DNA from 2 places in the Stenotrophomonas sp. YJH_SMC_106-19 genome. Region 1 is predicted to be linked to the other one. Evidence: predicted binding sites of a transcription regulator. Region 1 holds the regulator's gene; the other holds the start of a gene.
What was found. The regulator FliA, encoded in region 1, starts transcription of late flagellar genes. The targets are predictions, from matches to a motif close to TAAAGTTTNNCNNNCNNNGGCCGATAA.

Region 1 (14,958 bases):
ATAGGCCAGCGGCAGGATCAACGTCTCGCCCGCCACCGCCACGGTCATGCCGTCGAGGATGGCCAGGGTCAGCGGCAGCCGGATCAGGGTACGCGTTCCAGTGCCCAGGCTGCTTTCGATCTGTACTTCACCGCCCAGCGCCTGGATGTTGCGACGGACGACGTCCATGCCCACGCCGCGCCCGGAGAGATCGGTGACGGCGTCGGCGGTGGAGAAGCCCGGCTGGAAGATCAGGTCCCAGACCTGCGAGTCGGTGGGATTGTCGGGCACGCTAAGGCCGCGTTCGGCCGCCTTGGCGAGGATCCTGGCGCGATCCAGGCCGCGTCCGTCGTCGCTGACTTCGATGACGATGTGGCCTCCCTGGTGCGACGCCGCCAGGGTGATGGTGCCGGTCTCGTCCTTGCCTGCGCCCTTGCGCACGTCCGGCATTTCCAGCCCGTGGTCGATGGAGTTGCGGACCAGGTGGACGAGCGGATCGGCGATCTTCTCGATCAGGCCCTTGTCCAGTTCGGTGCCTTCACCGATGGTGCGCAGGCGGACCTGCTTGCCGAGGCGGGTGGAGAGGTCGCGGACCAGGCGCGGGAAGCGGCGGAACACGGCGTCGACCGGCAGCATGCGCACGCCGATGACGGCTTCCTGCAGGTCGCGGGTGTTGCGTTCGAGCTGATCCAGGCCGGCGAACAGGCTCTCGGCAAGCACCGGATCCAGCGCATGCGAGACCTGCTTGAGCATGGCCTGGGTGATGACCAGTTCACCGACCAGATTGATCAGTGCGTCCACCTTGTCGACACTGACGCGGATCGAGGTTTCCGCGTCCTGGCTGGTGCCAGGGGTGCCACTGGCGGCAGGGGCGGCGGCAACGGGGGGTACTGCAGCAACGGGCGTGGAAGGGGCGTTGGCTGTTGTATCGGGGGCGCGGGTGGCCAGGCTCGGCGGCGCGGCCGGACGGATGTCCAGTTCGCAGTCGTCCAGCACCCACGCAAAGGTGTCTTCGATCTTGCTGCGCGGCACCTTGCCGACCAGGCCGAGGTCCCACGCAAGATGGGCTTCGAGAGGGTCAAGCTGGGCGAAGCCGGGCAGGCGTTCGAGCCGCGCAGCGACCTGCAGCGAGCCGAGATGTTCCAGTTCGCGGATGATGCGCAGCGGATCATTGCCACTCATGAACAGTGAGGGCGCGGGGGTGAAGCCGATCTGCCAGGCTTCGGGCGTATCGTCCACCGGTGCTGCGGCGGCAGCCGCGGCCGGGGCGCTGGCTGCCGGCTGGCCGGACAGCACTGCCTCCAGCCGCGCCTTCACCGCGGCGACGGCCGCCGGATCGGCCGCCTGGCCGTGCTCGGCCTCGCGCAGCAGGGCGCGCAGCACATCCACGGACGACAGCATCGCATCGACCGCGTGGCCTTCCAGCGCGCGCTTGCCGGCGCGCAGCTCGTCCAGCAGCGTTTCCAGTACGTGGGTGAGCGCGGCGATGGCATCGAAGCCGAACGTACCGGCACCGCCCTTGATGGAGTGGGCGGCGCGGAACACCGAGTTGATGATCTCCGCGTCCTGCTGCCCCGACTCCAGGGCCAGCAGGCCGGCCTCCATCGCGTCGAGGCCTTCGCGGCTCTCTTCGAAGAAGGTGGCGTGGAAGCGTTGCAGGTCCATGCTCATGCAGTGGTGATCCGGAAGCGAAGAAGGGGAACGGTGCGGGGCGATCAGCCCAGCACTTTCTGCACGGTGGCGACCAGCTGTTCCGGGTTGAACGGCTTGACCAGCCAGCCGGTGGCGCCGGCGGCCTTGCCTTCGGACTTCTTGTCGGCGGCGGACTCGGTGGTCAGCATCAGCAGCGGCGTGAACTTGTAGTCCGGCAGCTGGCGCAGCTCGCGGATCAGCGCAATGCCGTCCATGTTCGGCATGTTGACGTCGGTGACCACCGCGTTGAAGCGCTGTCCCTTCGCGCGGCCGAGCGCGACCGCGCCGTCTTCAGCTTCTTCGACGGCAAAACCGGCCGAGGTGAGGGCGAAGGACACCATCTGGCGCATCGACGCCGAATCGTCCACCACCAAGATACGTGCGCTCATGCAGCGTTCTCCACAGATTTCAGGTTGTCATGGGGTACGTCCAGGCCCAGAGCCTGGGTGACGCCCAGCAGGCGCGCGGCGTCACGGAAGGTTGCAGTGCAACCGTGGAAGCCGGTGTCCAGGCCCGCCTCGCGGCGTGCCTGCACGAATGCACACAGCACCTGCACGGCGGCGGTGTGGACGCGGCCGACCTGGCTTGCATCCAGGGTCAGCTCGCCAACCTGCGCTACCAGCGGGGCGAGGCGGTTCTTGAGCTCGGTGCTGGTCTCGATGCCGAGATCCTCACCCAGTTCGACAGTGCTCATCGTTGCTCCGGACAAACGGTTCCGTCATCCATATCGGCACCCGCCAGGGGTTCTTTAGGGGGCGGTGAGGCCCTGCGTGCCCGTTCCGACGGGCCCGGGCAACGCGTGGCCCCCGCCTCAGTTGAGCAGGCGGGTGGCGTCGAGCAGGATCATCGGCCGTTGGCTGACGCGGGCCACACCACGGAAGAGGTCGTTGGAGATCTGGCAGATGCGGGCGGTATCCGGTGGCTCGATCTGCGAATCAGTGAGATTGGCGACGTCTTCCACGGCCGAGACGCGCAGGCCGATGGTCTCGCCGTCTTCCTCCAGCACCACGATGCGGGTCTGTGCGTCGTCCTCGGCCGCCGCTGCGCCCAGGTGCAGCCCAAGGTCCATCACGGGCACCACCTGGCCGCGCAGGTTCATGATCCCCAGCATCGCCGGCGCAGTGCCGCGCAGCGGCAGCAGGGGTACCGGCAGTACCACCTCCTGCACTTTCAGCAGTTCCAGTGCATAGGCCTGGCTGCCACAGCGCATCCGCAGCCAGCGCGAGGTGCGCTCGTTCGCGCGGCGGTGCTGCGGATGCGGGCTGTTGGCGGGTCGATGGGCCTGCGCCTGCAGTTCCTGCCAGCTGGCAGGGCGGCTGGCGGCGGGTGCTTCGAGGGCGACACGCGGCGGTGCAGCCGCTACCGGCGGCGCAGCGGCGGGTGCCGGGGGCACGATCCGCGCGGGCGCCACCGGATCCACCCCTTCGCCGCTGGCGGCGGCCTCGAAGGCAGCCTGCAGCGCGGGGCTGTCGGTGTGGGCCAGCAACGGGCTTTCCGCGCCGTCGGTCTCGTAGATCACCTCATCGGGCAGATCGTCCCAGGTCGGCTGGCGTTCGGCAGCGGCCGGTGCAGCGGACTGGCTGGCGGCCTCGAAGGCGGCCGCCAGAGCGGCGTCATCCACGGGCACCACGTCGCTGCTGCCGGTTTCGTAGATGACCTCTGCCGGCAGGTCGTCCCAGGTCGGCTCGCGTTCGGCGATCGCCGCCGGAAGCGCCGTGTTGCCTGCATCGGGGCTGGCCGCCACCGGGGCGATCGCTTCGCCCAGCAGCTCGTCCAGATAGTCGTCCAGCACGCCGGTGGTGTTCATGCGGCTTGCTCCAGCGCGCGCGCATCCTCGCCAAGGATCCAGTTCAGCGCGCGACGGTAGGCCGCGAGCCCGCGGCCGGGATAGTCCTCGCCGACGCTCGGCAGGGTCAGGCCGGCCGCGTTGCTGACCCGCGTGTCGATCGGAATCGCATCCTCCCAGACGCGTGAGCCGTGGCGGTCCTGCATGCTGCGCAGTGATTCGTTGCCGGTGCGGGTGCGGCGGTCGAACAGGGTGGGCAGGATCGAGATCGGCAGCGGGCGCCGGCGCGAGCGCTCGACCATTTCACCGGTGCGCACCATGCCGTCCAGCCCGTGCAGTGCCAGCGGCTCGGCCTGCGTCGGAATGATCAGGCGGTCCGCTGCCGCGAGCGCATTGATCATCAGCAGGCCGAGTGTGGGCGCGCAGTCGAGCAGGATGTAGTCGTGCTGGCCCTGGTGCCGTGCCAGCGCGTTCTGCAGCGCCAGGCCAAGGCCCGGCTGGTTGGCGCTGCGGCGCTCCAGCGTGGCCAGTGCCGGCTGTGCACAGACGTAGTCCAGGCCGCTGACGCTGCTGGTGTGGCAAAGGCTGGACAGCTCGGCTGGAGGTGCGCCGAACAGCTCAAGTACGCCGGTCGGTGGCGGGTCCACCGGCACGCCGAAGGCGCGGCTGAGCGAGGCGTGGGGATCAAGATCGATCAGCAGCACGCGATGGCCCTGCGTGGCCAGGTTGCGGCCGAGGGCCAGGGTGGTCGTCGTCTTGCCGACTCCGCCCTTCTGGTTGGCGACTGCCCAGATGCGCATGGGTTTACTCCTTCATTGCCGGGGGAGCGGCGGCGCCGACACGGCTGCCAGCCGGCACCGGTGGCAACTGCACCGGTGCGATGGGGGACGGGGAGGGCACTGTGGCGGGTGTTGCCGCAGGCCCGGCGGACGGGTCGGCCGCGCCGTTGGCGGCGTTCAGGCGCTGGCCCAGCGGGTCGACCGAGTGCGAGGTGTCGGCCAGGATGATGACCATCACCCTCCGGTTGCGGTTGCGACCCTGCGCACTGTCGTTGTCCTCGCGCGGGCGGAACTGGCCGTAGCCGACCATGGCCAGACGCGAAGGCTGCAGGCCCTGGTCGGCGAACAGGTGGACCACGCTGGCGGCCCGCGCGGCCGACAGTTCCCAGTTGGAGGGGAAGGTGGCGGTGGCGATCGGCACGTTGTCGGTGTGGCCTTCCACCCGCACGCTGTTGGGTACGTCGCGCAGCACACCGGCCAGGCTGGACAGCGTCCCGCGCGCGTGCACGTCCAGCGCCGCCGAGCCGGTCGGGAACAGGATGTCGCTGTTGATCTCCACTTCGATCCACAGCTCGGTGCGGCGCACGCTGATCATGCCGCGCTCGATCAGCGGCGACAGCGCGGCGGTCAACCGGTCGGCGATGCTGCTGAGCTGGCGCTCGGCACGGGCGATCTGCTGCTGGTCGTGCACCGAGACCGGCATGCGCATCTGCGAGGCCATGGCCGGCAGCAGGGTAGGGTCGTGCGAGGGTGCCGGTGCGGACGGGCCGATCTTGGTGCCGGACTTGATCACCGAAGGACTGTCCCAGCCGCCCCCCTGCACCTGCTTGTTGCCGACCTGCACCGGATTGATGGTGCGCGGCGCGCCACCAAAGGCATCGGTGAGCGCATCGGCCATGATCCGGTACTTGCCTTCGTTGATCGAGGAGATCGCATACATCACCACGAAGAAGGCCAGCAGCAGCGTCATCAGATCGGCATAGGGGATCGCCCATGCTTCATGGTTGGCGTGCTCTTCGTGGTGTCTGCGGCGGGCCATGTCAGTGCAGGAAGCCGGACAGGTTGGTTTCGATGTTCCGCGGGTTCTCACCCTGCGCGATCGAGATCAGGCCTTCGATGACCATCTCGCGGTCGCGGCTGTTGTGGGCGATCACTCCCTTCAGCTTGGCGGCGATCGGCAGGAACAGCAGGTTGGCCGACGCGATGCCGTAGATGGTGGCGGTGAAGGCGGCGGCGATGCCATGCCCCAGCTTGCTGGGGTCGGCCAGGTTCTTCATGACGGCGATCAGGCCCAGCACCGCACCGATGATGCCCAGCGTCGGCGCATAGATGCCCATGCCCTCGAAGACCTTGGCAGCGGCCTGGTCACGGTGTTCCTGGCTGCCCAGCTCGATCTCCAGCATGTGCCGGATCGATTCGGGCTCGACGCCGTCGACCAGCAGCTGCAGGCCTTTGCGCAGGAACGGATCCTGCTGCGCTTCCACCTGCGCTTCCAGGCCCAGCAGGCCCTGGCGGCGGGCGATGTTGCTCCACTCGACGATCTGCTGGATCAGCTCGCGACGATCGCTGTGCGGCGGGCGCACGACCCAGCGCACGATCCGGAAGGCATGCCTGAATACGGCGGGTGCGGTGTGCAGCAGGATCGCGGCGATGGTGCCGACGATGACGATCACGAACGCCGCAGGCGACCACAGGGACGCCAGTCCGGCGCCCTTGAGGATGCTGCCGCCGACCAGCGAGGCCAGGGCGAGAAAGAGTCCGATGAGGCTGAGTCTATCCATGGGTCCGGTATCGGCGTGTGTGAATGGGACTTGAGACACCGGTCGATCGCGTACAGACGGTAGTCACAGTTTCTGGTTCGCCAGGCATGGCCCGGCGAGCGTCATCGCAGGCCATCCACGTCGAGGATGAGGGCCATCCGGCCATCACCGATCAGCGTCGCACCGGCGTAGCCGCGCAGGCCGCGCAGGGCCTTCGGCAATGGCTTGATGACCACTTCCTCGCGCCCACGGACCTGGTCCACGACCAGGCCGAAGCGCGCCTCGCCGGCCTGCAGCACCACGATGGTGAGCAGCGCCGAGGCGGCCGGCGTCACATCCAGCCACTGGCGCAGATCGACCAGCGGCAGGGTGTGCGAGCGACGATCCAGCACCGCCCGGCCATCGAACCAGCCCAGCGAGGTGCGCGGTGCATGCAGCACTTCCATCACGCGCGCCAGCGGCAGCGCATAGACGTCCTCGCCGGCCTGCACCAGCAGGGTTGGCAGGATCGCCAGGGTCAGCGGCACGCGGATCAGGAAGCGGCTGCCCCGACCCAGTTCCGACTGGATCTGGATCTGCCCACTGAGCTCGCGGATGCGCGACTGCACCACATCCATGCCGACGCCGCGGCCGGAGATGTCGGTCACCTGCTGCTTGGTGGAGAAGCCGGGCAGGAACACCAGGTGCAGGCATTCCTCGCTGCTCAGCCGGGCCGCCGCCTCCGGGTCGATCAAGCCCTTTTCGCGTGCTTTCGCGCGCAGTTTTTCCGGATCGATGCCGGCGCCATCGTCCTGCACCTCGATGCTGACGTAGTCGCCTTCCTGCTGGGCCGACAGACGCACGTGGCCCATGCGTGGTTTGCCCTGTGCTTCGCGCAGATCGGGCATCTCCACACCATGGTCGATGGCGTTGCGGACCAGGTGCACCAGCGGGTCGGCCAGGGCCTCGACCAGGTTGCGGTCAAGCTCGGTTTCGGCGCCGACCAGCTCCAGGTCCACTTCCTTCTTCAGCGAGCGGGCAACATCGCGGGCGACCTTGGGGAAGCGCGAGAACACCTTGCCGACCGGTTGCATGCGCGTGCGCATCACTGCCGACTGCAGGCGCGCGGTGGCGATGTCAAGGGTCGACACGGCGCGGTCCAGTTCCTCGTCGCGCAGGCGCGCACGCAGGGTCTTGAGCCGGTTGCGCGACAGCACCAGCTCGCCGATCAGGTTGACGATCGCATCCAGCCGCTTGGTATCCACGCGCACGGTGTGCTCGGCCTCGGCCACCGGCTTGTTGGCCGCGGGCTTGACCGCGGCGGCCGCGGGGCGCGGTGCGGGCAGTGCAGGCGCCGGCGGGGCAGTCACGGGTTTCGCGCCCGGGGCGGCGCCGCCGTGCAGCTGGTCAAGCAGGGCTTCGAACTCATCCTCGCTGATCAGGCCATCGTCGGCCTTGGCCGGCGTCGCCACCGCGGTGGGGGCGTTGCTGCCGTGCAGCTGATCGAGCAGGGCCTCGAACTCGTCGTCGGTGATCAGGTCACCGGCAGCGGGCGCGGCTGCTGTGGGGGCGACAGCAGCCGGCGCAGCAGTGCCGTGCACGTCGAACTGGGCGATCAGGTCCGGCGGGGCATAGCCGGGTTCGTTGCCGGAAGACACGGCATCCAGCATCGATTGCAGGTAGTCCAGTGATTGCTGTGCGGCATCGAAGTGATGCGGCTGCAGCACCGCTTGGCCAGCGCGGGCGGCGCCCAGTGCCTCTTCGGCGGCATGGCACAGCTCGACCATGGCGGTGATGCCGAGGAAGCCGGCGCCGCCCTTGAGCGTGTGATAGCCACGGAACACGGCGTTGAGCTGGTCGGCGTCCTGCGGCGCCTGTTCCAGCGACACCAGCTGTTCGCCGAGGCGATCCAGGATTTCCTGTGCCTCGATGATGAAATCGGCGGTGATGTCGTCGGATACCGCGCTCATGCTTACAGTCCCAGGTCCGACAACAGGTCGTCGGCGTCGTTCTGAGAGACCGCGTGGCGGTCCAGTCCCTTCAGTGCCGGTCCGGCCAGCGCCGGATCGGTGCGATGCTGCTCCGGTGGCAGGCCCAGCGCGCCAAAGCCTTCGTGCACGCGGCGGACGATGCCGACCACGCGACGGATGATCTGTCCGGTCAGGTCCTGATAGCTCTGGGTCAGGGCAATCTCGGTCAGGTTGTGGCGGATGCGTTCCAGCTGCGCATCCTGCCCCGGCTGGAGGCCTTCGGCGCGCAGCTGTTCGGTGAGGCTGCGGCACTCTTCGGCCAGGTCCAGGGTGCGGTGCGTGGCCTGTTCGGTCATCGCCACCACATGGTCCAGGCGCGCGCAGGCGTCGTCCAGCTCGCCCGCCTCGCTGGGGACGGTCGGCAGTTCGCCCAGGGCCTGGCCCAGTTCGCGGGCCAGCCGTGACAGGCCGCTCATCATCGGCTGCGTGCGTGCGGCCACCAGGGCGTCGATGCGCTGGCGCCAGGCGCTCTCGTCGCCGGATTCGAGCGCGTCGAGGGCTTCCTGCAGGCGCAGGGCGAGAGCGTTCTTGTCGACCGTGGCGTCCATCAGGCGCTGGCCGCCAGGCGTTCGAAGATCTTGCCCAGTTTCTCTTCCAGCGTCTGCGCGGTGAACGGCTTGATGATGTAGCCGTTCACGCCGCTCTGCGCCGCTTCGATGATCTGCTCGCGCTTGGCCTCGGCGGTGACCATCAGCACCGGCAGGGTCTTGAGCTTGGCATCGGCGCGGATCGCCTTGAGCAGTTCGATGCCGGTCATCACCGGCATGTTCCAGTCGGTGACCACGAAGTCGAACGGTTGGCTCTGCAGCATCGACAGCGCAGCATGCCCGTCCTCGGCTTCGGCGGTGTTGGTGAAGCCCAGATCGCCCAGCAGATTCTTGACGATGCGACGCATGGTCGAGAAGTCGTCGACGATCAGGATGCGCATGTTCTTGTTCAAATCGGAGTTCCTTTGTTGTTCAGTCGCCCGCGGTGGCCGTGGCCGCCGCAGGCATGTTCATTCTTCAAGCCCGGCATCCGCGGCCTCGAAGATCTTCAGCCGGCCGCGCAGGCGCAGCACGGCCTGGCCGTGGATCTGGCAGACGCGCGATTCGCTCACGCCGAGCACCGCGCCGATCTCCTTCAGGTTCAGCTCCTGCTCGTAGTACAGCGAGAGCACCAGCTGTTCGCGTTCGGGCAGATGGCCGATGGCCTTGCCCAGTTCGCGGCCGAACTCGCCACGTTCCAGGACCTGCTGCGGTGTCGGTCCGCCCTGGGCGACGGTGTCCAGTTCGCCCTGGTCTTCGATGCGCGATTCCAGGCTCAGCACCTGGCCGCGCGAGGCGTCCTCCATCAGCCGCAGGTATTCGGGCAGTGGCATGTCCATGGCCGCCGCCACCTCGGTGGCACTGGCTGCACGGCCCGTGGTCTGCTCCAGGCGGCGGATGGTGGCGGCCGCATCGCGGGCGCGCCGATGCACCGAGCGCGGTACCCAGTCGCCGCGGCGGATCTCGTCGATCATCGAGCCGCGGATGCGGATCGAGGCATAGGTCTCGAACGAGGCACCCTGGTCGGCGTCGTAGCTGCGCGAGGCTTCGATCAGGCCCATCATGCCGGCCTGGATCAGGTCGTCCACTTCGACGCTGGCCGGCAGGCGTGCGGCCAGGTGATGGGCGATGCGCCGCACCAGGTCCGAGTGCTGGGCGATGACCTCGGTCGCCGCCGAGCGCTGGACTTCCCTGTACTGGGCCGCGCCTTTCATGCTGCCACCCCGCGTTGCTTGAGGATGCGCTCGAGGAAGAATTCAACGCCACCGCGTGGCTCGGTGGGGGCCTGCCAGCGGGCGGTGCGACGGGCGATCTCGGTGATCGCCAGCGCCGCCGGGCTGGATGGATAGGCCTTCACCACCGGCTGCTGGCGCTGCACCGACAGGCGCAGCCAGTCATCCTGCGGCACGCAGCCCAGGTAGTTCAGCGAGACATCGGCAAGGAACTTCTCGCAGACCCGGGTCAGCTTTTCATACAGCACGCGGCCCTCGTTGGGGTCGCGCACCATGTTGGCCACCACCTGGATGCGGTCCACGCCGCGCTCGCGCGACAGCACCTTGATCAGTGCGTAGGCGTCTGTGATCGAGGCCGGTTCGTCGCAGACCACGACAACCGTGTCCTGTGCGGCCTGGCAGAAGGTCAGCACGCCGTCGGTGATGCCGGCGGCGGTGTCCACCACCATGATGTCCAGCTCGCGTTCCAGTTCGGAGAACACGTTCACCAGGCCGATGTGCTCGGCCGGGGCCAGCTCGGCCATGTGCCGCCGACCGGACGCGGCCGGCACCACCAGCACGCCGTTCGGACCTTCGACGATCACGTCTTCCAGCGAGCAGCGGCCGGCGACCAGATCCGCCAGGGTGTGGGTGGGATTCAGCCCCAGGATCACGTCGATGTTGGCCAGACCCAGGTCGGCGTCGAGCAGCAGCGTGCGCTTGCCCATGCCGGCCAGCGCCACGGCCAGGTTGGCCGAGACGTTGGTCTTGCCGACGCCGCCCTTGCCGCCGGTCACGGCGATGGTGCGCACAGGGCCGAGCGGCTCGCTGCGGGTGGCCGACAGCGGGAAGGTCTTGGTCAGCTTGGCGTACTCACGCGACGGCATGGTTCAACTCCGGGTTGCAGGGCATATCGGCCGCTCGGCGCAAATCTTCAAGGCGAAGTACAAGATTGGCCGCGCTGGCCCGGTGCAGGTCGTCCGGAACGTCCTGGCCATCGGTCACCCAGGTGATCGGCAGCGCGTGGTCTACCGCCACTGACAGGGCGTTGCCGAAGCGGCCGGTCTCATCCAGCTTGCTCAGCACCAGGCCCTGCAGGTTGGCCGCGCCGAAGCGGCGCACCACCTCGTCCATGTCGCCAAAGCTGGTATTGGCCGGCAGCACCAGCAGAGTGCGGACCTGGCGGGCGGCACGCAGCCACTGCAGCTGCGCGGCCAGGGCGCGGTCACGCGGGCCCAGGCCGGCGGTATCGATCAGCACCAGCTTGTAGTCCTTCAGCCGCTCCAGCAGCTGGTCCAGGTCGGTACCGCTGTTGGCTTCATGCACCGCGATGCCGAGCTGGCGGCCATAGCCGTACAGCTGCTCGCGGGCACCGATGCGCAGTGTGTCGGTGGTGACCAGGGCCACATCGCGCGGCGCGTGCTTCTCGGCGAAGCGCGAGGCGAGCTTGGCGATGGTGGTGGTCTTGCCGGCCCCGGTTGGACCGACCAGAGCGATCACGCCGCCTTCTTCCAGCGGATCGACCGGCGCGATCGGCAGCCTGCGCGAGATCAGGCCCAGCATCAGCCCGCGGCCCCGGTGGGCTTCGGTTTCCAGCGGTATCTGCATGACCACATCGCGGGCCAGCCCGGCATCGAATCCGTACTCGTCCATCAGGTCCAGGGCGGTCGCCCGCACCGGGCAGCCGCGCAGGCGCTCGTCGGTGAAGCGGTTCATCTCGCGCTCGATGACCTGGCGCATGCCGGCCACTTCGTGGCGCAGCTGGCGGATCTCGGCATCGTCCTGTGCAACCACCGTCAGTACCGGCGCCGGGGCAAGGAGCGGCGCCGGGGCCGGCGCGGTCTCCGCTTCAGCGGCAGCGGCAGGGGCTGGCGTGGTCTCGGCAACGTCCTGCGCGTACGGCGGCTCGGGGTGCACGGACTCGGCCTGCGCCGTGGCCGCAGCGGTGATCGGCAGCGGCGGCGGCAGCACTGCCGGCGCGGGGGATTCGTGATGCTCGTCCTGCGGCGGGTCGATCAGGAAACGGGCGCGGTTGGCGGGCGCCGGTGCGGGAGCCACGACGGCGCTCGCGAACGGCGCGAAGATCTGCTCCGGCAGTGCCGGATCGTTGACGGTGGCACGCGCCAGGGTGGCAGCGAAGCCGGAACTGCCGCGGGTGGGCACGATCTCGTCCGCACTGTCCAGGGTGCGGCCGGTGGCACCGACGGCCGCGCGGGCGAGGGCGGCCACGGCCGATGTGGTGGCGGTCACCGGCTGCTGGGCCGGTGTCGTGGAGCGGCGGCGGGTGACCGCGGCGATCACTGCATCCGCGGCGGTGCGCGGTTTCGGCGGCGGCGGAGCCACGTCGCGCCGCGAGGCTTCCAGCGCGCGTTGCACCGCGCTCTCGTCATAGTTGGCTGCGGCGACGATCTCGACGCCTTCCTCGATCCGGCGGTTGGACAGGATCACAGCATCGGGACCATGTTCCTTGCGCACCAAGTTCATGGCCGAGCGCATGTCGGCGGCGACGAATCGTTTGATTTTCATGCTGTGGTCACGGGACGGGGACGGCGGGGTGGTGGTGGGAGAACGCGGGTGGTCGGTGGTCTGCACGGAACGGGTTCCCCTTGGCATCTGTCTGTTGCGGTGGTTCGAAGGTGGTGTCTGTTTTCTGACGCATCGGTGGGCGGCGTCAGCTGATCGTTCCGACCAGCTTCAGGCGCTTGTCCTCCGGCACTTCGCTGTACGCCAGTACCGACAGCGACGGAACGCTGTGACGGACCAGGCGTGCCAACGCGGCACGTACCGGGCCGGGAACCAGCACGACCGCGGGCTCGTTGCGGGCTTCCTGCTTGCTGACACATTCGGCCAGACTCTGATGCAGTCGCTCGGCAAGCCCGGGTTCCAGCGCGGCGCCGTTGCCCTGCGTGGACTCCTGCAAGACGCGTTCCAATTGCGGGTTGAGGGTGAACACCGGCAGCTCCGCCGACATTCCGGCGATCTCCTGCACGATGAAGCGGCCGAGCGCGGTGCGCACTGCGGCGGTGAGCGTGGCCGGGTCCTGGCTGGACGGCGCGTGCTCCACCAGTGCTTCGGCGATCTTGCGCAGCTGGCGGATCGGAATGCGTTCCACCAGCAGGTTCTGCAGCACCCGCACCACGGCCGACAACGGCAGCGCCTTGGGCGTCAGATCTTCGACGAGCTTGGGCGCGCTCTTGGCGAGGTTGGCCAGCAGGTGCTGCACCTCTTCGTGGCCCAGCAGCTCCGGCGCATGCTCGCGGATGAGGTGGGAAAGATGGGTGGCGACCACGGTGGCCGGGTCGACCACGGTGTAGCCCATGGTTTCGGCCTGGGCGCGCTGGTGCGGCTGGATCCAGGTAGCGTCCAGGCCGAAGGCGGGATCCTTGCCGGCGATGCCGTCCAGCGGGCCGAGCGCACTGCCGGGGTCCAGCGCCAGTTCGCGGTCGGGATGGATCTCGGCGGTTGCCACCGGCACGCCATGCACCAGCACGCGGTAGCCGTTGGCCGGCAGTTCCAGGTTGTCGCGGATGTGCACGGATGGAATCAGGAATCCCACGTCCTGGGTCAGCTTGCGCCGCACACCCTTGATGCGTGCCATGAGTTCGCCGCCCTGATTGCTGTCCACCAGCGGAATCAGCCGGTAACCGACCTCCAGCCCCAGCGGGTCGACCGGGCGCAGTTCGTCCCAGCTCAGTTCCGCGGTGGGGGCCGGCGCCGCCGGTCGGCCCAGCGCACTGACCGCGCCGGGGTCGCTGCCGGCAGCGTCGCTCGGGGCCGGGGCCTGTCCCTTCCGGTACAGCTTCCAGGCGATGAAGCCGAGAATGGAGGCAAGCGTCAGGAAAGCGACGTTGGGCATGCCGGGCACCAGGCCGACCAGGCCAATGATGCCGGCCGTGATGGCCAGGGCACGGTACTGGCCGAACACCTGGCCGGTCATCGCCTGTGCCATGTCCTGCGAGCGCGAGGCACGGGTGACCAGCATCGCCACTGCGCTGGAAACCAGCAGGGCCGGCAGCTGCGCCACCAGACCGTCACCGATGGACAGCAGGGTGTAGGTCGCAGCGGCATCGCCGAACGGCATGCCATGCTGCAGCACGCCCACGGCGAGGCCACCGAGCATGTTGATGAACAGGATCAGGATGCCGGCAATCGCATCACCCCGGATGAACTTGCTGGCGCCGTCCATCGCGCCATAGAAGTCGGCTTCCTCGCGGACCTCCTCGCGGCGCAGCTTGGCTTCTTCGCGCGTCAGCAGGCCGGCGTTGAGATCGGCATCGATGGCCATCTGCTTGCCGGGCATGGCGTCGAGGATGAAGCGTGCGGTCACTTCCGAGACGCGGCCGGCGCCCTTGGTGATGACCACGAAGTTGATGATGGTCAGGATGGCGAACACCACGATGCCGACCGCGTAGTTGCCGCCGATCACGAATTCACCGAACGCGGCGATGACCTTGCCGGCCGCGTCGTGGCCGTTCTGGCCGTTGAGCAGGATGACGCGGGTGGAGGCCACGTTCAGTGCCAGCCGCAGCATGGTGGTGACCAGCAGCACGATCGGGAAGATGGTGAAATCCAGCGGGCGCTTCACGTACACCACCGCCAGCAGCACCATCAGCGAGATGGCGATGTTGAAGGTGAACAGCGCATCGAGCACGGGCGCCGCCAGCGGCACCACCACCATCGCCAGCAGCGCCAGCACGATCAGCGGTGCGCCGAGGCCTTGGCGGATCATCTCCAGCAGCCGGCGGGTGTTGAATCCGGACGAGGCCTGCGCGCTCATGCCCGGCCTCCCTTGCCGAATTCATCCACCTCGATGTGCGGGGCGCCCGGCATCGGGCCGGTGCGCCAGGCGCGCAGCTGGTAGACGTAGGACAGGACCTGGGCCACGGCCGAATACAGTCTCACGGGGATTTCCTTTCCGAGTTGGCCTTCCCGATACAAGGCGCGTGCCAAAGGCGGGGCGGAGACGATGGCGACCTTGTTGCCATCGGCGACTTCACGGATGCGCAGGGCGGTCTCGTCCACGCCCAGCGCCACCACGGTGGGCGCGTTCATGGCGCCGCCCTCGTACTTCAGGGCCACGGCGTAGTGGGTCGGGTTGACCACCACCACGTCCGCGGTGGGCACCGCTTCCATCATCCGGCGGTTGGCCATCTGCTGCTGGAGCTGGCGGATGCGGCCCTTCACCTCCGGGCTGCCTTCGCTTTCCTTCATTTCC
Region 2 (14,958 bases), on a different contig from region 1:
ATTGCTGCCGACGACAGCGTGCTGCCGGCGGCCACCCGCATGCACGACTGGCAGCTGCTGGATCGCCAGCAGCTGAACCCGGGCAGCGTCGGTGGTCCGATCTGGCGGATCCGGCTGGCCGCACCGGATGACGTGCAGTGGCAGGCCGGCGACATCCTGCATATCGCGCCGCGGCACAGCGCCGCGCATGCCCGTGCGGTACTGCTGGCGCATGGACTGGACCCGCTGCAACCGCTGCTGATCGAAGGCGACACGCAGACCCTGCAGTGCCTGGCCAGCGAACGCGAACTGCCGGACGCGGCCAGTGCGCTGCAGGTGCAGGATGCCGGACGCTGGCTGACGGCCCTGCCCGTACTGCCGGGCCGCGAGTATTCGATCGCCTCGTGCCCGGCCGATCGCGTGGTGGAACTGGTCGTGCGCCTGGTGCACGACAACAACGGGCGCCCGGGGCTGGGTTCGGGCTGGCTGTCGCTGCATGCGCCGGCAGGCGCGCACATCGCCGCGCGCGTGCACCGCAACCCCGGCTTCCATCGCGTGCCGGGCGCACCCATGGTGCTGATCGGCAACGGCACCGGCATCGCCGGCCTGCGCGGCCTGCTGCGCGAGGCGGCACACGCAGGCGAGCACGGCCACTGGCTGCTGTTCGGCGAGCGCCAGCGCGCTCATGACTTCCTGTTCGCCGATGAGGTGAGCGCATGGCAGGCGCAGGGCCATCTGATCCGGGTCGACCTGGCGTTCTCGCGCGACGCAGCGGGCGGTTACGTCCAGGACCGCCTGCGGTCGGCCTGCGATGAACTGCGGGAATGGATGCAGCGTGGCGCCGTGATCCATGTCTGCGGCTCGCTGCAGGGCATGGCCGAGGGCGTGGATCAGGTACTGCGGGGCGCGCTCGGTGACGAGGTGGTGGAAACGCTGCTCGAGAGCGGCCGCTACCGGCGCGACGTGTATTGAGCCGCGCCGCCGGGCTGGACCCGGCGGCGGACGCGATCATGCCGCCGCGCGGGCCTGACGGTCCGGCTGCAGGCGGAACGCGGACACGGCTTCGGCCAGCGCGCGCACCTGCGCCTGCATCTGCGCGGTCGACGAGCCGGCGTCTTCCACCAGGCTGGCATTGCGCTGGGTACTGGCTTCCATCTGCACGATGGCGTGGTTCACCTGGGCGATGCCTGCGTGCTGATCCTGCGAGGCGCTGCGGATGCCGGCGAGCAGGTCCGCCAGCTGCTGCACGCTGCCGACGATCTCGTCCATGGTGGTGCCCGCCTGCGCGGCCTGCACGCTGCCCTGGCCGACGCGTGCCACGGAATCCTCGATCAGCGCCTTGATCTGCCTGGCTGCCTCGGCACTGCGCTGCGCGAGCAGACGCACTTCCGCCGCCACCACCGCGAAACTGCGGCCCTGCTCTCCGGCACGCGCAGCCTCCACGGCGGCGTTGAGCGCAAGGATGTTGGTCTGGAATGCGATGCCGTCGATCAACTGGGTGATGTCCCCGATGCGGTGAGATGCTTCACTGATGCCCTGCATGGTCTCCACCACCTGACCGACGGCCACCCCACCCCGCTGTGCAACCGCTGCAGCCCCCTGCACCAGCGCATCGGCACGTCCGGCGGCGTCGGCGTTGCGGCCGACGGTGTCGGTCAGCTCATGCATCGAGGCTGCGGTCTCTTCCAGATTGGTCGCCTGCTGCTCGGTACGCTGCGAGAGGTCGTGATGGCCGGCAACGATTTCACCGACACCGCTGTCCAGGCTGGCGGCGGCGCGCTGGATGCGGGTCACGATGCGGCCGAGCTGTGCGACGGTTGCATTGGCGTCGTCGCGCATGCGTGCGAACACGCCCTGCAGCTCACCTTCCATGCGCACGCTGAGATCCCCACGGGCCAACGCCGCCAGCAATGCCTGCAGGTCCCCCAGGTTGGTTTCAAAGGTGGACAGCAGGCGGTTGATGCTGGTGGACAGCGTATGCACGAAACCGTGCTTGCCCTGCAGCGAAATGCGCCCGTGCAGGTCACCCTGCGCGGCAGCGTCGACCAGTGCCGCCACCTCGGTCTCCAGCAGCGTTTCCAGCGCACGGCTGCGCCACTCCAGCGCCACGCCCAGGAACTGGTCGTCATCGACGATGGCATTGGCGATCAACTGATAGCGCACACCGGCATGACTGATTTCCCGCTCCTGGCGGTGGCGCGCGTCGACCAGGCTGGCCAGGGCCGGATGCAGGTCCCGCGCGTCAGTGCCGACCGGCGCGTCGGCTTGCAGGCCCAGCACGTGCCGCAACGCAGGATTGGCGTAGGCCACCTGGCCTTCGGCATCGACCACCATCAGCCCGGTCTGCGCGCAGTCCAGGGCCTGGCGTACGCGCGTGTTGCCACGGGCCATCGCACGCTCGGTCTCGATGCGCGCACGCAGCCGCTGCTGCATGTCCACCAGGCGCTGTGCCAGCTGGCCGATCTCGTCGTTGGCGTTGTGCACGCGCAACGTGGTATCGAGCCGGTCATCGGCGATGTCGCTGGCGAACCGCAGGGTGTCCTGGATCGGCCTGCGCACCGCGCGCAGCACCAGCAGCAGGCTGGTGATCAGCACGCCGGCCACCAGCAGCAGGGTGAGGGCGAACAGCACGCTCATGGTGCGTGCACCGGCCTGCTGCCGCGCCTGCGCCAGGGCCAGCGCCTTCACCTGTGCCTGCTGGAAGGCGGCGAGCGCGGGCGCCACGCCGGCGGCCGTCTCCAGCAGCGATTGCGTCTCCACGTCAAGGCCGACGCGGGCAGCGGTATAGCCGAGCAGTGCCGACTGATAGGTGTCCATGCCGGTGCGGAGGGCCTCCTGCACGTCGGGCGGCAACCCCGCCAGCGCCAGATCGAACGGCAGCTTCTCTTCGCTGGCGCGGTCGGCATGAGTCGAATCGCCATCGAGCAGCAGCAGCGCTTCCTGGCGCCGCATCTTCTGCAGGTGCAGCGCCAGTGCCGGCCGGTCCAGGCCATCCACCTGCTGCTGCAGGGCATCGGCGGCCTGCTGCAGCTGTGCAGCCAGGCCGGCATCACCACGCCCCATCTCGTCCACACGTTCGAACAGCGCAGCCACTCCCTGCGAGAATCCCTCGGCGGCCTCGGTGAGCGCCTGCAATGCCTTGCGGCGACCGGCATCCATCGGCATCGCCCTGAGCGCCTTCAGATCGACCTGCAGTGCCTGCTGGGCCGCCTGCAGCTGGCTGCGGTCAGCATCGTCGAAACTGCGTGCATACTGGGTCTGCAGGCGACGCGCCTCCGCCACCCGTGTCGCCAGGCGTGCGGCCAGATCGCTGCCACGCTGGTAACTGGCCTGGCTGCGTGCGGCCTGACTGCTGGCATGGCCGGTCCAGGCATGGACGGCGGCGATCGCCACCAGGCCCGCGCCGCAGACCAGCAGGGTGGCCTTGAGTTTGTTGGCCACGCTGAGCCGATGCGGCTGCAGCCAGACCAGCAGGCGTGGAAGCGCCGAGCGCATCGCGATGAGACGGGTGCGCAGGGACCGAAGGGGGACGACGGCCGACATCACAGACTCCAGGCGGAAGGACGCACCTGTATCGGCCTGACCGGCGACAACTTTAGGCACATTGCCGACGCTGTGGCACGCACCGTGCCGGTTGCGCTCTTTGTACCGGCCCCAGGCGACGGAGACGTGACACGGCGCCCGCGCTTGACCTCAACCCCGGTTGCGGTTGCACAGTGGGATTCTTCCCACCTGCCGCCCTCGCCATGACCCCGCTCGACATCCCCCGTTATCTTCAGCGTCTGCAACTGGATGCTCCGCCGTCGCTGGACCTTGCCGGACTGACCCTGCTGGTGCAGCGCCACAACGCCCTGCTCCCTTTTGAAACCCTCAGCAGCCTGCTGCGCGACGCGGTGCCGATCGATCTGGACAGCGTGCAGCACAAGCTTCTCGACCAGCAGCGCGGCGGTTACTGCTTTGAACTCAACGGCGGCCTGCTGGCGCTCCTGCAGGCAGTGGGCTTCGACGCACAGCCGCTGAGCGCGCGCGTGCTGCTGGCAGCACAGGACGATGCCCCGACGGCGCGTACCCACCTGCTGCTGCGCGTGCACGTGGAGGGAGAGGACTGGCTCGTCGATGCCGGCTTCGGTGGCCTGACGCCGACGGTGCCGCTGCGGCTGTACGAAACGGCGCCGCAGGCCACGCCGCACGAGTCTTTCCAGCTTCAGCAGCTGGCGGGTGAAGACGACTTCGTGCTTTCCGCCCAGGCGGGCGACGCATGGCGCGCGATGTACCGCTTCGACCTGCGGCCGCCAGCGCCGATCGACAACGTGGTGGCCAACTGGTACGTGTGCACGCACCCGGATTCGGGTTTCCCCGGCCAGCTGCGCGCGTCACTGGCCGGCCCGGACTGGCGGCGCACCATCGGCAGTGGCAACTACACCGAGTACCGCCCCGGGCAGGCGCCGCTCAAGCGTCCGCTGCGCGATGCCGCCGACGTGCGCGACGTCCTGCAGTCGGCATTCGGCCTGCGCGTGCCGGACGATGCGCGGCTCGATCCGGCGATCACCGATTGGCTGCAGCGCTCGCACGCCGCATCACGGTAGCACCGCGCGGCACGGTGCCCGGGTTACGGCGTCACCGGCGCCTGCAGCGCAATGCGGTTGCCCTCGCTGTCGCAGATCTCGGCCACCCGCCAGTGGCCGGCACCATGCAGTTGCAGGTAGAAGGCAATGGCGTGAGCAGATCGCTGGCCGGAATCTCGGCATGCGCGATGGGGTTCATCGTCGCAGGATAGCGCCGCCCTGACATTCCGTGCGCATCGTTGCGGGCATGCTGGCCTGCCCACCCTTCGCGGAGCGCTGCATGACCCTGGCCGATCACCGAAGTGCACTGGCGCCACTGGGCCATCTGCGCGTCGCCATCAATCTGGGGAATCCGGTCCTTGCGCAGGGCGACACACGATCGCCGCGCGGCCCCTCGGTGGAGCTGGCCACCGCGCTGGCGCAGCGGATGGGCGTGCAGGCGCGATTCACCTGTCACGATGCGGCCGCATCGGTGGTCGCGGCGGCAGCCGACGACGCATGGGACCTGGCCTTTCTCGCCATCGATCCGGCACGTGCCGGCCGCATCGCCTTCAGTGCACCGTATGTGGAGATCGAAGGAACCTACCTGGTGCGCGAGGACAGTCCGGCGCGGCAGGTGGCCGATCTGGATCGCGATGGGCTGCGTATCGCCGTTGGCCGCGGTGCCGCCTACGATCTGTTCCTGAGCCGGGAACTGCGGCACGCCACGATCGAGCGTGCCGACACGTCGGCGACGGCCATCGATCTGTTTGACGCACGGCGCCTGGATGCCGCCGCTGGCGTGCGCCAGCCACTGCAGGCCTGGGCACTGCAGCATCCGGGACACCGCGTGCTCGCCGACCGCTTCACTGCGATCCAGCAGGCCGTGGCCGCACCTGCGGCGCGCCCCGCTGCCGCCCTGCGGGCCCTGTTCGACGAGGTCGAGGCGATCAAGGCAGGGCCCTTGCTCGAGGACGCTTTCGCACGTTCCGGACAGGCGGTCACCCTGGTGCGATGACGCAGCAGTGGCCCGCAGCACGCGACAGGTGGCTGCGTGCGCCGGGCCGGATCAGCCCTGCGTCTCCATGTGCCGCGCATGCTCGCTGGCCTGCGCATGCAACCACTCACGGAAGGCGAGGAATCCACGGTGGCGCGCCGAGCGCTGCGGATACACCAGCCAGTGCGGCCAGGCGGTTTTCAGCCGCTGCTCCGACAGCGCGACCAGCTGGCCCGAATCCAGCAGCAGGCGCGCGCGCGTCAGCCGGCCCAAGGCCACACCGACGCCATCGAGCGCTGCACGGTGATGCGCTTCCGAATCGTCGAGCACCGCCACGAACCGCGAAGGGGGGCTCTGCCCGATCAGGGCAAACCACGCGGCCCATGCGCCATCCGGATCGCCCAGCAGCGGCCACTGCGCCAGTGGAGCACGGTCGATGCCGCCCATCCGCGCGATCAGCGCCGGGCTGGCCATCGGCACCAGCCACTCATCGAACAGCCGCTCGACCACCAGCCCGGCCCATTGCCCGCCGCCTACGCGCAAGGCTGCGTCGAACTGCAGCTGCCGATCGAAATCGACAAGGCGCTCGCTGGACTGCAGGTTGATCTCGATCTGCGGGTGTGCGGCGACGAAATGACCCAGCCGTGGCACCAGCCATGCGGAGGCCATCGACGGTACGGCGCTGATCGTCAGCACATGTTCGGCGCGCGCGGCGTAGCGCTGGAACACCTCGTTGATTGCATCCAGGTGCGGCCCGACCCGATCGAGCAGGCGCTGGCCCTCCAGGGTCAGTGCGACCCCGCGCGCCTGGCGGACCAGCAGCGGCTGGCCGAGGCGTTCTTCGAGCTGCCGCATCTGGTGGCTGAGCGCGCTGACGGTCAGGTTCATCGACGCCGCGGCGCGTGACAGGTTGCCCAGGCGCGCGGCAGCCACGAAACCCTGCAGGGCATGGAGGGGTGGGCGGGACATGAGGCTTGAATCCTGTTCAAGTCAAGCTTGCGGAAATGTCGCTTTTTGCGTCCTCATGCTGCCCGTATCGTTCAATCCACTCAAGTGGAGCGACGATCATGAACATCTTCAGCAGTCTGTTGTTCCTGCACGGTCACATCGCAAGCGCCGAGCTGGCCCGCCAGTTGGCCACGCCGGTGGCCAGCACGACCGGGGTACCGGGAAAGCCGTACCGGACCACACACCTCGACCGTCCAGCTGCGGCAAAGGTGCCTTGCCCCACCTGCCCCGCCCCGCGCTGAGCGCGACAGCGGCGGGCTCACAGGGGCCGGGCCGCTAGTGCCCGTACCAGGCCTGCACATGGGGCGGCAGCGATGGCAGCGGGTCGATGTCCAGCGCGCGATAGCCATCGAGGGTATCGCGCAGCACCGCCGGTCCGGGGCTGCCCGGCATGCGCAGGCTTTCCTCTTCCGGCAGCTGGAGGGCGGCCCAGTCATGCAGGCGATCCAGCCGCTGGACCATGGCGGCGCGCAGCCAGGGGCGCAGCGGGAAGGTCCGATATCCGCGCCCATCCAGCGCACGCACAGCATCGGACAGGGCCTGGTTCGCGCCACGCACCCATTCGGTGCGTCCGCCGGCCTTGTCCTGCACGGTCATCGGTGCCGGCGCGCGATGTGCACGAAAGGGGGAACGCAACTCCAGCTCCAGGTCACGCGCATCGCGCTCGGTTTCCGCCTCCACCAGCGCCCCGGCGCACAGATCGAAGAACTCGAACCAGCGCCGATGCAGTGCGCTGATGCGGCCGAGCGGGTCACGCGTAAAGCCGATCTTGGCGTAATCCTCCCAGGCGCAGGGAAAGACGTAGGCGAAGACACGACCATCGATGCGGATCTGCGGTTCCATCGGCGCAGGCTGCATCGCCCCGGACGCGATGGCAACCGGGCCGGACCGTGCACTGTTCTGCTCAAGGCCGCTGCAGTACGTCCTGCACTGCGGCAGCCACGTCGGTGTTGTCGATGTAGCTGCCATCATTCCACCGCACATGCTGGCGGTAACCGGCGTCGATGCCGCGCACTCGGGCGGTGAGCCGCTCGGCGCCCGCGCCCTTGGCCCACAGCGGTACCAGTGCGTTGGAGTGATTGCCGGTGGGGCGGAAGCTCATCCCCGGCATCCGCCCGCGCCCGTTGTTGCGCACCGGCTCGAACGCCACCTGCTGCGCGTCGGGGCCCATCGGCATGCTGTTGTCGTGGTCGGTGGTGACGATCAGCAGATTGCGCTGCCATCCGCCGTTGCGCTCGATCCACGCCACCACCGCCGATACCGCATCGTTGAACTCGACCGTCTCTTCGATCAGGCGGCCGTACTGCGGCTGGTCGCCGCACTGGCCGTAATGCCATTCGGTGCCGCACGCACTGGTATGCGCGGCCCAGTCGGTGGCCCCACCTTCCACCATCAGGAACAGGCCCTTGGACGAGCGCTGCTGCAGGAACTGCAGGGCGCCGCGGGTCATGGTCGCCAGGTCCGGCACGCTGTCGATCTTCCTCACGCCGGAGGGAGTGGTCTCATCCCTGCCCAGGACCTGCAGCTGACGCGCCTGCTGCAGGGTGCTGGCCACACGCGGTACGCCGATCAACGGGCGGTCGGCTGGCAACCTCCCCTGTGCAAGCGCAGCGAACGCTTCCTTGCTGCGGATCAACCGCCACGGTCCGGCAGGATTGCCAGCGATGGGGGTACCTGCTTCCAGCTGCTGCCAGTCCTGCTGCGACACCCACTCCCAGGGGTTCGCGCAACCCTCGGCCTTCACTGCGCCCGCATCGTCATCGCAGGCGCGGCCATCGACGCTGTAGCCGGGGCCGCCGGTTCCCATGACCAGGTCCATGTGGCCCTGGGCCAGCATCTGGTGGGCGATGGCATGGTAGTTGTTGCGCGACGCGTTCTGCGCGGCGAACGCGGCCGGTGTCGCGTGCGAGAACGGCACCGAGGTGACCACACCGGTTGCCATGCCCAGGCGCTTGGCGCGCAGGGTGTTGAACTCGACCGCGACGCCGTCGTTGTTGACGTTGATGGCGTTGTTGTACGTCTTGATGCCCGACGACAACGCCGTGCCCGCCGCGGCGCTGTCGGTCGCCACCGCGGCCAGGTACTGATAACCGGCGAACGGAAGATCCGCTGCCGGTACCGGGGTGGCATCCCATGCTTTCGCGGCGTCGTAGCCGAGCGTCTGCGCCGAATCGTGCGTGGGCTGGCTGCTGGCGTTGAGCGGGAACGTGGCCACCGCAAGGCGCTGCGGGAAGTGCGCGTACGGGGCGCCTTCGCGGCTGCCATACTGCCAGTACGCGGCGGCATCCCAGGTTCCCCAGCCCGCGCCGTCGTTGATCATCACGATCACGTTGTGCGGGTAGCCGCCGGTCGCCACCGGCGCCTGCGCACGCGGTGCCGGCTGGCAGCCGGCGAGGGCTGCCAGCGCGGCCAGAATCGAAGGGTAGAGCCAACGGCGCGGCGTGTGTGCGGTCATCGTGCATCCTGTGGGGTCGGGCAGGCGGCCCGGAATGCGCGACGTTATATCATTGCAATATTGCAGATTCACGCATCCTGGCAGCGGTATCCTGTGAACGTCTCCCCTGCCGCGCCACCATGCCGTCTCCACGTTCCCCGGTCTCGTCGATCACTCTGGATGCCGGCAGCTTCGCGGTCATCCACCAGGAGAACGCCGACCTGCAGCGTCCGCCTGCTTCACTGACCAAACTGATGACCGCGTACGCAGCCTACGAACAGGTCGCATCCGGCGCCGCCGCTTGGGAGATGCCGGTGACCGTTGCCGCCGAGGACGTGCACGCGGTTGCTGACGATGAAACGCGCATGGGCCTGGTGCCCGGCGAAACGGTCACACTGGGCCGGCTGCTGCAGGGCATGCTGGTGGTATCGGGCAACGACGCGGCCCTTGTGCTTGCCCGCCATCTGCACGGCTCGCAGGCGGCGTACCTGCAGCACATGAACGCGCTGGCGCGGCGTCTCGGCCTGGGCAGTACCTGGTTCGCGTCGGTGTCCGGCATCACCACGCCGCGGCACGTATCCAGCGCACGCGACATGGCGGTGCTGGCGGGCCGCCTGCTGGCAGATCATCCGCAGGTGCTGGCCATCACCGCACAGCCAGCGTTCGCACACGGGACGTTCAGCCGCAGCAACCAGAACGCACTGCTCGCCGATGAAGGTGTGGACGGCCTGAAGACCGGCTATACCCGCGCGGCCGGGTTCTGCCTGGCGGCTACGGCGCGCCGCCCCATCGCCGGACACGCGCAGCCGGTGCGATTGATCACCGTGGTGCTTGGCTCGGAAGACCGCGAAGCACGCGATGCGCGGGTGCGCAGGCATCTTGCCAGTGGATTCGCCGCGTTGGCCGGTGACACCGTCGCAGAAGCCTGACCTGCGCGGGCAGTCAGTCCCGTACAACGGTGGATACGATCACCCGCTGCAGTTCGCGTTCCGCGTCGGCTTTGCCGATAGCGCCATTGGCCACCGCTTCGGACAGCGCTTCGGCAGCGCCGAGGATCGCCCAGCGCCCCTCCACCGGTACCTGACCGTCACCGGCGAACGGGCCCAGCCAGTCCGCGCAGTTGTCGATGAACTCCTGCTGGTAGCAGTGCCGCACCTCGCGCAGCTCCGGCGCGCCGACCAGCGCTGCGAGGATGCTCTGCACGTCGCTGCCCTGGCTCAGCACGCAGTCGATGTAACCGGACGCGATGGCCGCTGCGCGCGCGGTCAGTTCTGCCGGCGCCGCGGCGATACGGTCATTGAAAATGAGCGTCTGCCGCTGGTCGTAGTCATGGTAGAGCGCCGCCAGCAGGCCGTTGCGCGTCACGAAGTGATCGTAGGCCACCGGCTTGGTCACGCCCGCCGCTTCGGCCAGGCGCCCCAGGGTCAAGGCATCGGTGCCTTCGGCGCCTACCAGCGCCCATGCGACATCCAGCAGCTGGCGGGCCCGCTGCTCGCGGGTCAGTCGGCGACGCGTGGGGGTGTCGGTGGCAGGCATCGGCGGAACACGGCTGTCAGCTCGTTGGATGTCCGATTTTACGGCCGATCTCCATCGCGGTCTGCAGATGCGCCGCGGCCGCCCCGGTGTCCGCCTCCAGCAGCAGGGTGGAGGACAGCACGCGCGCGCCGCAGTAATCGAAGATGCCCATGTCGATCTGCGTGTTCATGGCCGCGCCATAGCCACGGCGTTCAATCATCGCGGCATCGGCACCCCCGATACCGACCAGATGCACCTGCAGCCGCTGCAGCCGCTTCTCCACTTTTCCATCGGCACCCTCGGCGTAGGCCCAGCCCTGGGTGAAAACGCGATCGATCCAGCCCTTCAGCAGCGCCGGGAACGACCACCAGTAGAGCGGGTAGACCAGCACCAGCGTGTCGGTCGCATCCAGCCGTGCGTGCTCGGCCGCCACATCGGCCGGTGGCGGCGCGATGCCGCGGAACAGGGCCTGGTCCTGCCCGTTGAAGCGCGGGTCGAAGCCTTCGGCCATCAGATCGGCCATGGCGGTGGTATTGCTCTCATCGGCATCGGCGATGGCCTGCGCGATGCGAGCGGCTACCGCGTGGGTCAGCGAGGCAGGATCGGGATGGGCAACAACAATCAGGCTGTGCATGGGCAACTCCTTTGGAGATTAGTTACTAATGGTAACTAGCGCACCCAGCCCGATCAGCACTGCCAGCAGGACACTGTTTCTGGCGTCCTGTATCGCCTCAAGTCAAATGCAAATGATTCGTGATACGATTGTTAAGGAGATCTGAAACCCCACACGGACGTCCCAGCCATCGCCAGTGGACCCCTCACCCGGAGTACCGCGCGATGTTGCATGCCAGTCTGAAGTCCCGTCGTTCCGTTGCCACGCTGGCCGTGGCCATCGGCCTTGCCCTCGCCTCCCAGGCCCACGCCGAGGCGTCAGCCGATGCCGCCGCCAAGCAGATGGACACCGTGGTGGTCACCGCCACCGGCGCCCAGCAATGGATCCGGGATGCCCCCGCCAGCATCAGCGTGATCACCCGCGAGGACATCGAGCGCAAGCCGGTCAGCAGCATCGGCCAGCTGTTGAGCACCGTGCCCGGCGTGACCGGCGGTTACGCGCTGTCCGGTGCGCAGTCGAAGATCCGGCTGCGCGGCCTGCCCGAGCAGTACACACTGATCCTGATCGATGGCCGCCGCCAGGGCAGCTCGGCCGGCGTGAACTATCGTGATGACCTGGGCCCGCAGGATCTGAACTGGCTGTCGCCGGACATGATCGAACGCATCGAAGTGGTGCGCGGCCCGATGTCCTCGCTGTACGGATCGGACGCGATGGGGGGTGTGATCAACATCATCACCCGCAAGATCGCCGACCACTGGGGCGGCTCGGCCACCTTCAACTACAGCAAGCCCGATTCGGACACCCGCGGCAACACCACGCAGATGGGAGCGCTGTTCAGTGGCCCGCTGACCGACAACCTGGGCGTGCGCATCGGCGCCAACGTCACTGACCGCGAATCTGACAGCGGCGCGCGGCAGACACCGGGCAACAAGGCAGAGAACGCCAACGTGCTGTTCAACTGGCGCATCAGCGACAGCCACGTCGTGGGCGTGGAGGCCTCGCGCGGAACGCAGCGCAACAGCGGGGCCGGCCAGGTCAACAGCTGGGGACTGTCCAAGCTGGTGCAGACCGGCTACGTGATCCGCCATGACGGCACCTACAGCGACGCCACCACGTCGAAGACCACGCTGGTGCAGAACGAATACGAAGACAAGGGCAGCGACGTCGGCAACCGTTCGAAGGAAACGGTGTTCGATACCGCCTTCAACACCGGCTTCCACTGGGGCGTCGAGCACAGCCTGAATGTGGGCGGGCAGTGGAAACGCGAGGAGTTGGAGAACAGCGACACCATCGGTACCGTTCCGGTCACCTGGACGGGCAGCGGCCGCATCAGCCCGACCAGCGAGGCCGACTCCTGGGCGCTCTTCGCCGAGGACCACCTCACCCTGCACGAGCGCTTCGTGCTGACCCTGGGCCTGCGCTGGGACAACACGGAAAACTACGATGACAACCTGAGCCCGCGCATCTACGGCGTCTGGCACCCGGCCGATGCATGGACCGTGCGCGGCGGCATTTCCAAGGGCTTCCGTGCCCCCAACCTGAAGCAGGGAACGGCCGGCGCTGCGACCCAGTCCGGCGGCAACGGCTGCCGTGCCCTGACCGCCGAAGGCTGGAGCAGCCGTTCGGTGAATGCCGACGGCACGCGCGGCTGCTACATGGCCGGCAACCCGAACCTGGAACCGGAGACCAGCACCAACTACGAGCTGGGCGTGGGCTTCGACCGCGAGGGCTGGTCGGCCTCGGCCACCTACTTCCTGACCAACTTCGACGACAAGATCGAACAGGTGCCGCTGAGCCAGATCCCCGGCCAGACCACCAGCTTCGTCAACGGCTACTGGTGGACGGTGGCACAGAACATCCAGAAGGCACGCACCCGCGGTGTGGAAGCCAGCGTGACCGTGCCGCTGCACGAACGCCTGAACTGGACCACCCACGCCACGCGCATGCTGGAATCGAAGAACCGCACCACCGGCGCCACCCTGCTGGTAGTACCGGAGCTGACCGCCAACACCTCGCTGGAATGGCAGGTGACCGATGCCTGGTCGTTGAATGCCAGTGCGCAGCACATCGGCAAGCAACTGGTATCGGCCACCAGCGCCACCTTCGCCAAGGCGTACACCACCTGGGATCTGGTGACCGGCTTCGACGTGAACGAGAACCTGACCCTGCGTGCCGGCGTCCTGAACGTAGGCGACGTGTCCACCATCGACGAAGGCAACAACTACGACGGCGGCGCGCGCACCTTCTTCGTGGGCGCCACCGCACGGTTCTGATGCAGCACTGGCTCGGATCCCTTCGCGCAGCGAAGGGATCCTGCCGTGCATCCGCGGCCCTGCCTCAGCGGAACAGCGCGTTCAGCGCCGCACCCGATGCTGCCGCCTGCAGGCCATCAAAGCGGCCTTCCTGCTGGATGGGATCGGTGGCCCGCATCAATCCCCCCCACGCCGCACGGGCCAACGCCCCGCCCAGGCTGACCCGGCGTACCCCCATCGCAGCAATGTCCTGCAGCGTCAGTGACGTCGGTCCGCCCACCAGCAGGTTCACCGGCTTGCCGCCGGCCGCGGCCACCACCGCCTGGATCTGTTCGGCCGTGGTGATGCCCGGTGCGTACAACACATCGGCACCTGCGGCCGCGTAGGCACGCAGGCGCTGCAGCGTGTCTTCCAGATCCGGTACGCCCACGAAGAAGTTTTCCGCCCGGCCCACCAGCAGCACATCGGCCGCGGCGCGATCGATGGCCGCACGCGCCGCACGCAGGCGTTGCACGGCCTCCTCCAGCGGGCGCAGCGGCGCGTCGGCCAGACCGCTGGCATCTTCAATCGACAGAGCGGCGATGCCCGTATCCAGGGCCGCCGTCACGGCCTCAGCCACGTCCTGTGGCGTGGCGCCGAAGCCATCGCCGAAGTCTGCGTTCACCGGCAGGTCGGTGGCGGCCACCATCAGCCGCAGGTGGTCAAGCGTCGCCTGCAGCGATACCGCACCATCGGGGCGACCTTCGCTCCATGCACACCCCGCGCTGGTGGTGGCCAATGCCAGGAAGCCCTGCCGCTGCAGGTAGCGCGCGCTGCCGATGTCCCACGGATTGGGCAATACGAAGCAGCCCTGCGCATGCAACTGCCGGAACGTGGCACGTCTGCGGGCAGTGCTGGCATCTGCGCTGTTCATGGCGGGTATCCGTGCGGTGAGCTGACCACCCTATCCGGGCCGCGCACAGGACTCAACGCACCTGCGGCGCAGCATCAGGTGATGCCACCGGATCATTGGACGCGGCCCCCGCATCCGTCCGACGGTGACGGTCCGCCGTCCACGGAAACAACCATGCCGCGCTCCCCGCATTCTTCTGACGCCATTGCTGGCGACGACACAGATGCACACCAGGCCGCGCCGTTCTCACCCAGCCGGCGCCGCCTGATCGCATCGGCCGGCCTGGCCGCAGGTGGCCTGGCCGGCGCCACGAGTCCGGCCGCCGCAACACCGGCCCGAGAGGTGGCGAACACGACCGCACCGGGGCGTCCCGGATTCCAAGCGATCGTCCCGCCGCCGGCGCAGGGCCGCAGTCCCTGGGGACAGGACACCGCCAGCGAACCGACCCCACGACCGCGCAGCACACGCCCGGGCGAATCGCCATTGCCGACCCTCCCACGCCCCTACACCGACATCAAGAGTTACCACGCCCACATCTATTTCGACGAGGACACCTCGGCCAAGGCCGCACTGATCCGGCGCTGGGTGGCGGAACGCTTCCCGGTGGAACTGGGCAACTGGAATCCGGAGCCACGCGGCCCCCATGTCACCCCGTCCTTCTACTTCGGCTTCACCAACGATCTCCTGCCGGTCGTGGTGCCATGGCTGCAGCTCAACAGCCTGG

Region 2: AC5P5M_RS05895 (methyl-accepting chemotaxis protein) is a predicted target of FliA. The motif match lies at 3,551-3,577, and genes of this name have one in related genera.

Annotation. Positions count from the first base shown of each region.
Region 1 is NZ_JCAFRQ010000010.1:24,263-39,220, reverse strand. It holds gene AC5P5M_RS18280 (chemotaxis protein CheA) at 1-1,650, opposite strand, end outside; gene AC5P5M_RS18275 (response regulator) at 1,695-2,060, opposite strand; gene AC5P5M_RS18270 (STAS domain-containing protein) at 2,057-2,365, opposite strand; gene AC5P5M_RS18265 (chemotaxis protein CheW) at 2,483-3,478, opposite strand; gene AC5P5M_RS18260 (ParA family protein) at 3,475-4,257, opposite strand; gene motD (flagellar motor protein MotD) at 4,262-5,275, opposite strand; gene AC5P5M_RS18250 (flagellar motor protein) at 5,277-6,017, opposite strand; gene AC5P5M_RS18245 (chemotaxis protein CheA) at 6,119-7,945, opposite strand; gene AC5P5M_RS18240 (protein phosphatase CheZ) at 7,948-8,553, opposite strand; gene cheY (chemotaxis response regulator CheY) at 8,553-8,945, opposite strand; gene AC5P5M_RS18230 (RNA polymerase sigma factor FliA) at 9,003-9,746, opposite strand; gene AC5P5M_RS18225 (MinD/ParA family ATP-binding protein) at 9,743-10,630, opposite strand; gene flhF (flagellar biosynthesis GTPase FlhF) at 10,617-12,269, opposite strand; gene flhA (flagellar biosynthesis protein FlhA) at 12,415-14,520, opposite strand; gene flhB (flagellar biosynthesis protein FlhB) at 14,517-14,958, opposite strand, start outside.
Region 2 is NZ_JCAFRQ010000001.1:1,320,817-1,335,774, forward strand. It holds gene AC5P5M_RS05890 (PepSY domain-containing protein) at 1-951, shown strand, start outside; gene AC5P5M_RS05895 (methyl-accepting chemotaxis protein) at 988-3,522, opposite strand; gene AC5P5M_RS05900 (arylamine N-acetyltransferase family protein) at 3,726-4,565, shown strand; gene AC5P5M_RS05905 (transporter substrate-binding domain-containing protein) at 4,825-5,541, shown strand; gene AC5P5M_RS05910 (LysR substrate-binding domain-containing protein) at 5,593-6,489, opposite strand; gene AC5P5M_RS05915 (hypothetical protein) at 6,588-6,770, shown strand; gene AC5P5M_RS05920 (GIY-YIG nuclease family protein) at 6,805-7,371, opposite strand; gene AC5P5M_RS05925 (alkaline phosphatase) at 7,433-8,983, opposite strand; gene AC5P5M_RS05930 (D-alanyl-D-alanine carboxypeptidase family protein) at 9,103-9,891, shown strand; gene AC5P5M_RS05935 (TetR/AcrR family transcriptional regulator) at 9,905-10,498, opposite strand; gene AC5P5M_RS05940 (NAD(P)H-dependent oxidoreductase) at 10,515-11,111, opposite strand; gene AC5P5M_RS05945 (TonB-dependent receptor domain-containing protein) at 11,315-13,363, shown strand; gene AC5P5M_RS05950 (isocitrate lyase/PEP mutase family protein) at 13,428-14,255, opposite strand; gene AC5P5M_RS05955 (DOPA 4,5-dioxygenase family protein) at 14,409-14,958, shown strand, end outside.